DNA from 2 places in the Oerskovia sp. USHLN155 genome. Region 2 is predicted to be linked to the other one. Evidence: predicted binding sites of a transcription regulator. Region 2 holds the regulator's gene; the other holds the start of a gene.
What was found. Region 2 encodes Rex, which represses fermentation and respiration genes when NADH is low (regulators of the CRP and FNR family bind a similar motif). Its sites were predicted from a motif close to CTTGTGAANNNNTTCACAAG; they were not measured.
Positions count from the first base shown of each region.

Region 1: a site for Rex is predicted at 1,833-1,852, ahead of pflB (formate C-acetyltransferase). Genes of this name have one in related genera too.

Region 1 covers NZ_JBBCXG010000015.1:76,007-79,521, reverse strand. Annotated here, with positions in the region: gene pflB (formate C-acetyltransferase) at 1-1,577, opposite strand, end outside; gene WFH32_RS18545 (carboxylate-amine ligase) at 2,246-3,388, shown strand; gene dxs (1-deoxy-D-xylulose-5-phosphate synthase) at 3,460-3,515, opposite strand, start outside.
Region 2 covers NZ_JBBCXG010000007.1:87,197-90,711, forward strand. Annotated here, with positions in the region: gene WFH32_RS11435 (HAD family hydrolase) at 1-407, opposite strand, end outside; gene WFH32_RS11440 (glutaredoxin family protein) at 514-849, shown strand; gene WFH32_RS11445 (redox-sensing transcriptional repressor Rex) at 945-1,646, shown strand; gene WFH32_RS11450 (YceI family protein) at 1,848-2,399, opposite strand; gene WFH32_RS11455 (MarR family winged helix-turn-helix transcriptional regulator) at 2,596-3,105, shown strand; gene WFH32_RS11460 (histidine phosphatase family protein) at 3,197-3,515, shown strand, end outside.

The DNA of each region.
Region 1 (3,515 bases), on a different contig from region 2:
CGCAGGACCTCCTTGTCGTGGAGGGCCATCTCGAGACGCTCGTAGGCGTACTTGTCGTGCGACCAGTGGATGCAGTTGAGCGCCTCGACGTAGGTCTCGGCGAGCCAGTCCATCGTCTTGTCGAAGCGGGCGCGGACGTCGTCGTAGTCGAGGGGCTGGCCCTCGGGCACGGGGGCGACGACCGGGGACACCTGCTTGCCCGTGACCTCGTCCTTGCCGCCGTTGATGGCGTACAGGAGGGTCTTGGCGAGGTTCACGCGGGCACCGAAGAACTGCATCTGCTTGCCGACCGCCATGGGCGAGACGCAGCACGCGATCGCGGCGTCGTCACCCCAGGCCGGACGGATCTGCTCGTCCGACTCGTACTGGACGGCCGAGGTGTCGATCGAGACCTTGGCGCAGAAGTCCTTGAACCCCTGCGGCAGGCGCGGGCTCCAGAAGACCGTCATGTTGGGCTCGGGGGCCGGGCCCAGGTTGTACAGCGTCTGCAGGAAGCGGAACGAGTTCTTCGTGACGAGCGGACGACCGTCGTCGCCCATGCCACCGATGGTCTCGGTGACCCACGTCGGGTCGCCCGAGAACAGGGAGTCGTACTCCGGGGTGCGCAGGAAGCGCACGATCCGCAGCTTGATGACGAAGTCGTCGATGATCTCCTGCGCCTGCTCCTCGGTGATGACACCGGCGGCCAGGTCGCGCTCGAGGTACACGTCGAGGAAGGTCGAGGTGCGGCCCAGCGACATCGCGGCGCCGTTCTGCTCCTTGACCGCGGCGAGGTAGCCGAAGTAGAGCCACTGGACGGCCTCGCGGGCGTTGGTGGCCGGGCCCGAGATGTCGTAGCCGTACGAGGCGGCCATCGCCTTGAGCTCGCCGAGCGCACGGATCTGCTCCGCGTGCTCCTCGCGCTCGCGCACGATCTTCTCGCTGAACGGCTGGGTGTCGAGGTCCAGCTTGTCGAGCTTCTTGGCGGCGACGAGCTGGTCGACGCCGTAGAGCGCGACGCGGCGGTAGTCACCGATGATGCGGCCGCGGCCGTAGGCGTCGGGCAGGCCCGTGATGATGTGCGAGCTGCGCGCGGCGCGGACGTTCGGCGGGTAGATGTCGAAGACGCCCTGGTTGTGGGTCTTGCGGTACTCGCTGAAGACCTTCTTGAGCTCCTGGTCGACCGGGTAGCCGTAGGTCTCGAGCGCGCCCTCGACCATGCGCCATCCGCCGTTCGGCATGATCGCGCGCTTGAGCGGGGCGTCGGTCTGGAGGCCGACGATGACCTCGGAGTCCTTGTCGATGTACCCGGGTGCGTGCGCCGTGATGCCGGCGGGCGTGTGTGGGTCGACGTCGTAGATGCCCTTCTCGCGCTCGGCGGGGAACATCTCGGAGAGCTTGGCCCAGATGCCGGTCGTGCGCTCCGTCGGTCCGGCGAGGAAGGAGTCGTCACCCTCGTACGGGGTGTAGTTGCGCTGGATGAAGTCGCGCACGTCGACCGTGTCCTGCCAGGGACCTGCGGTGAAGCCTGCCCATGCGGGGACTGTCGCGTCGTCCTGGCCGCCAGTGGTGCCGCGAGCCTCGGAAATGCTGGTCATATCACTCTCCTCGACGTCCACACCGCGCTGCCTGCGCGGCGGGGGTAAAGACCTTGGTCGACGCGGGAAATCCGTGCCGTCCTGCCGTTCTCCTTCGCCCTTTCAGGCTACGACCCGCAGAGGGTGTCGGCGTGGCAAAGGCGCTGTCACCTGGCTCACAGGCCGCGGCGCCGAAATGATGCCCGAGGCCAGAAGAACGGCGGAATTCCAACCCTTCTACGACCTTCAACATGCATCTAAGCGACTTCATTCCACCTTGTGACGGTCTTCACATGACCTTTTCGTGGGAGTCTTTAGACCCCTTGCTCGGGACCAAAGTCCCTTGCGGAACAGCCCTCGGTCCGCGGCGTTCCCCTATTCGCCGAAAAACCTCACCTTACGGGCGTCCGCACACCCGTGCACCCACGCGGCGGTCGGCTCGACCAGGAACCGCCGGAGACGTCGAGATGCCGCCCGCCCCCACCCGGTGTCCGGGCCGACGGCGAGCGGCATCTCACGGCGAGCTGTCCGACACGCCTCGACCCCCCTATGCACGGGGCGGCCCCCTCACCGCTCGCCCCGCCCGCCGAGCCGCGCCCCGCCGTCGGGCTACCCCGTGGGCGCCTCACGCCGCCCTCCGGACGTCCCCCTGCGTGCGAAGCACACCCCGGGCGTGTGAGACTGCCTCGATGCGAACCATGGGAGTCGAGGAGGAGTTCCTCCTCGTCGGGCCCGACGGCATCCCCACCGCCGTCGCGACCGAGGTCATCGAGTCGTCCAGCACCACCGAGGTCACCGAGGGAGGGCTCGGGGCGTCGGGCGGCTCACGCCCTGACCGGCCCGACGACGCGCCCGGTGGCGACCTCGAGCTCGAGCTCATGGAGGAGCAGCTCGAGACCGGCACGCACCCCTGCGCGAACCTGTCCGACCTCGCCCAGGAGATCCGCGACGGGCGCATCCGAGCCAACAAGGCCGCCGAGCAGCGCGACGCGCGCATCGTGGCGCTCGGCACCTCGCCCGTCCCCGTCTCCCCCACCACGGTCGGCAAGCTCCGCTACCTCGAGGCGCGCGCCGCGTTCGGGCTCACGGCACGCGAACAGCTCACGGGCGGCTGCCACGTGCACGTCGCGGTCTCCTCGGACGCCGAGGGAGTCGCGGTCCTCGACCGGATCGGCCCCTGGCTCGCCCCGCTCCTCGCGCTGAGCGCCAACTCGCCCTACTGGCAGGGCGAGGACAGCGGGTACGCGAGCTTCCGCTCCCAGGTGTGGTCGCGGTGGCCGACGGCGGGCCCCGCCCCGTCGTTCGGCACGCCCGAGGCGTACCGCGCCACGGTCGACGCGCTCGTCGCCACGGGCACGATCCTCGACACCGCGATGATCTACTTCGACGCCCGGCTGTCCGCGTCCTACCCGACCGTCGAGATCCGCGTCGCAGACGTGTGCCTCGACGCCGACACCGCGACCCTCCTCGCGGCCCTGGCCCGCGGGCTCGTCGAGACCGCGGCGCGCGAGGCCGACGCCGGCACCTCCGCGCCCATGCTCCACCCCGAGCTCCTGCGCACCGCGTCCTGGCGGGCCGGGCGCTCCGGGATCTCGGGCGACCTCGTCTCGCCCCTCACCTGGAAGCCCGCGACCGCGCACGACGTCGTGGGTCAGCTCGTCGCGCACGTGCGCGAGGCGCTCGTCGACGCGGGCGACCTCGACGCCGTGACCGAGCTGCTCGGGAGGCTGTGGTCGAACGGCGGCGGCGCGGGGCGTCAGCGGACGTGGTTCGCGGGCTCGGGCGACCTACGCGCCGTGGTCGAGCGCGCCGCGGAGGCGACGCTGGCCTGAGCCACGGCGAACGCACGAGGGGCGCGGACCGTGCGGTCCGCGCCCCTCGTGCGTCTCCCCGACCAGCGGGGTCAGAGCAGCGCGAGCGCCGTCAGCGCGTCGCGCGTCACGTCCTGCGCCGTGAGGC
Region 2 (3,515 bases):
CGACGCGCGATGAGCTGCCCGATCTCGAGCGGGGTCGCGGACACGAGCCACACCTGGTGGCCGGCCGCGATGTGCTCGTCGAGGAGCTTCTGGGTGCCGGGGTAGATGCGCAGCGCGAGGACCTGGTCGTAGACCTCCTCGCCGATCGCGACGACCTCCGCGACCGAGCGGCCCGCGACGAGGTCGAGGGCCCGGGTGCGGACCTGGTCGATCTGGCGCTTGTTCTCCCCGAGCAGGAGGTAGCGCGCCTGGTGGAAGGCGAACGTCACGAGGTCCGGGGTGGAGAAGAAGCCCCGCTGGTACAGCGCCCGCGCCAGGTGGAACGAGCTGGCGCCGCGGATGATGGTGTTGTCGACGTCGAAGAAGGCTGCCGTGGGATGGGTGGACCCAGGAGCAGACGTCGGCATGTCGTCCACTCTATCGGCGCTCGCAGACCCTCGCCGACGGCGCCCACCGGGCAGGGTCGCCGGCCGGGCGGCGTGAGGGGGTGTCCGAGATGCGTAGGCTGGGGTCGTGAGCCCCGCAGATCCCGCCGCAGGACAGGTTCCTGAGACCGCCGCCGGACGTGACGCAGACCAGGCCGCGAGCGCGCCCGCGCGCGTCGTGCTCTACGGCCGCGTCGGGTGCCACCTGTGCGAGGAGGCCCGCGAGGTGGTCGGGGCGGTGTGCGCCGACCAGGGCGTGGGCTGGACCGAGGTCGACGTGGACTCCGACCCGTCCGGCGCCCTCGCGGCGCAGTACGGTGACTACGTCCCCGTCGTGACGGTGGACGGCGTCCAGCAGGGGTTCTGGCAGGTCGACGGAGCGAGGCTCGCCAGAGCGCTCTCGAGGCGACGCGCCACCGGCTGACGTTCCGTCCCCGGGCGCCGAGCCTGGGATGATCCGAGACAGCAGGACAGCGAGAGCGTCAGCGACGACGACACGACGAAGCATGGGTGGTTCGGGTGGCAGAGACCCTGGGTGATACCGGTATTCCTGGCGCGACCGTGGCGCGACTTCCCGCGTACCTGCGCGCGCTGCGCGACCTCGAGGGGCGAGGCGTCGAGACGACGTCGTCGACCGAGCTCGCGGAGCTCGCGGGCGTCGGGTCGGCGCAGCTGCGCAAGGACCTGTCGTTCCTGGGGTCCTACGGCACGCGCGGGGTGGGCTACGTCGTCGACTCGCTCGCGACCTACATCACCTCGGCCCTGGGGGTCGAGGACGAGCACCGGATCGCGATCGTCGGCATCGGTTCCCTCGGGCACGCGCTCGCGAACTACTCGGGCTACGGCACGCGCGGGTTCGAGGTCGCGGCTCTGCTGGACGCCTCGCCGGACGTGGTCGGCACCGAGGCCGCGGGGCTCGTGATCGAGCACGTCGACGCGCTCGAGGAGGTCTTCGCCCGCGAGAACGTGACGATCGTCGTCCTGGCGACTCCGGCGCACGTGGCGCAGGACGTCGCCGAGCGGGTCGTCGAGGCCGGTGTCCGGGAGATCCTGAACTTCGCGCCGCGTGCGCTCCAGCTCCCAGAGGACGTGATCGTGCGGTCGGTCGACGTGGGCAGCGAGCTGCAGATCCTGGCGTTCCACGCGCAGGCGCGCGCGCTCGCGAACCGCGGCAGGGGCGAGGAGGGCCAAGGAGCCGAGACGCGGAGCGCGGGCGCCTAGCCCGACCGCTCGTCACAGCACAGGAGCCGGGGGCCCCGGGCGGGGGGGCGGGGCGCGGGGGCCCCCGGCGCCGCGCCGCGCCGCGGGGGCGCCTCGCCCGCCCGCTCCACCCCCCACCGGCGCCGGCGCCCGGTCCGGGGCCGCCGGCTCCTGGCGTACCGGTCCGCGTCAGGGACGCGGAGGCCGGTCAGGGGCGGAGGCTCAGGCCTGCTTGATCGCCGAGAGGTCGAGCGCGATCTTGATCTTGTCGCCGACGAGCACGCCGCCGGCCTCGAGGGCCACGTTCCAGGTCAGGCCGAACTCCTTGCGGGAGATCTCGGTCTCGGCCTCGAACCCGGCGCGCGAGTTGCCGTACGCGTCGACGGCGGTGCCCGTGAACTCGGTCTCGAGCTTGACCGGCTTGGTCACGCCGTTGATGGTCAGGTCGCCCGCGATGACGAAGTCGTCGTCGTCGGCCTCGACGGCGGTCGAGACGAAGTTCCAGGTGGGGTTCTTCTCGGCGTCCCAGAAGTCGGCCGACTGGAGGTGGCCGTCGCGCCCTGCGTCGCCGGTGTTGACGGACTTGGCGTCGATCGCCGCGACGACGTTGGACGACTCGACGTCGTCACCGATGTTCAGCGTGCCCTCGGCGATCGCGAGCGAGCCGCGGACCTTGGAGATGCCTGCGTGGCGGACCGTGAAGGTCGCCTGCGAGTGCGAGGGGTCGATCGCGTAGGTGCCTGCGGTCAGTCCGGCGGGAAGGGTCGTGGCCATGGGTGTTCTCCTGTGGAAGTCGTGGTGCGTGTGCGTCAGGCGCGCCGTCCGACGAGCCATTAGTTGAAGATTCAACTTCATACGATCGCATCAACGCAAGCCCCCGTCCCTCTATTCCCTGGTGAGCGAACCTGTTCCCGGATGGGAGACTGGGGCGGTTGTTCGGACGGTGGGGGCGTGGCGGATGAAGGCGGAGATGACGGTTCAGCAGGACAGGCGCGCGGTCGCGCCGCAGGACGCACCCTGGCTCGACGAGGGCCAGCAGCACTCGTGGCGCCAGTACCTCGACGGCACGGCGCGGTTCGTCGAAGCCCTGAGCAGGGACCACGAGGAGCACTCGGGCCTCACGCTCGGCGAGTACGAGCTGCTCGTGCGGCTCTCCGAGGCCCGCGACCACACCATGCGGATGTCGGCCCTCGCCGACGGCCTCGCCCGGTCCCGGTCCCGCGTCACGCACACCGTCCACCGCATGGAACAGCGCGGGCTCGTCCGCCGGTCCGCGAGCGAGACCGACCGTCGCGGTGTGAACTGCGTCATGACCGACGCGGGCTACGCCGAGCTCGTCGCCTCCGCGCCAGGCCACGTGCGGGCCGTTCGCCGCTTCATGGTCGACGTCCTGACCCCCGAGCAGTTCCGCAACCTCGGCGAGGCCATGGCTGCGATCGCCGAGGCCTGCCGGGTCGTGGACGAGCGCGAGAACCAGTAGTCCGGGACTTCCCGGCGCCCGGCGGGCCTGTGTCCGGGAGCACGCCGCCCCGGTGCACCGCGCGCGGAAGAACTTTGGGACACTGGTCCCCATGGTCGCAACCACGGTCCACCTCATGCGTCACGGTGAAGTCTTCAACCCGGACGGCATCCTCTACGGTCGAATCCCCGGCTACCACCTCTCGGAGCTCGGGCACACGATGGCGCGTCGCGTCGCGGGACACCTGTCGGGCAAGCCTGCAGAGGGCTCGCCCGCGCTGCCCGACGACGTCGCCCCCGAGCCCTTCGACGTCGCCCTGGTCATCGCGTCCCCGCTCCAGCGGGCGCAGGAGACCGCGACGCCCGTCGCGGAGGCCTTCGGGCTGCCGCTCGGGACGGACGAGCGCCTCATCGAGGCCGGCAACCACTTCG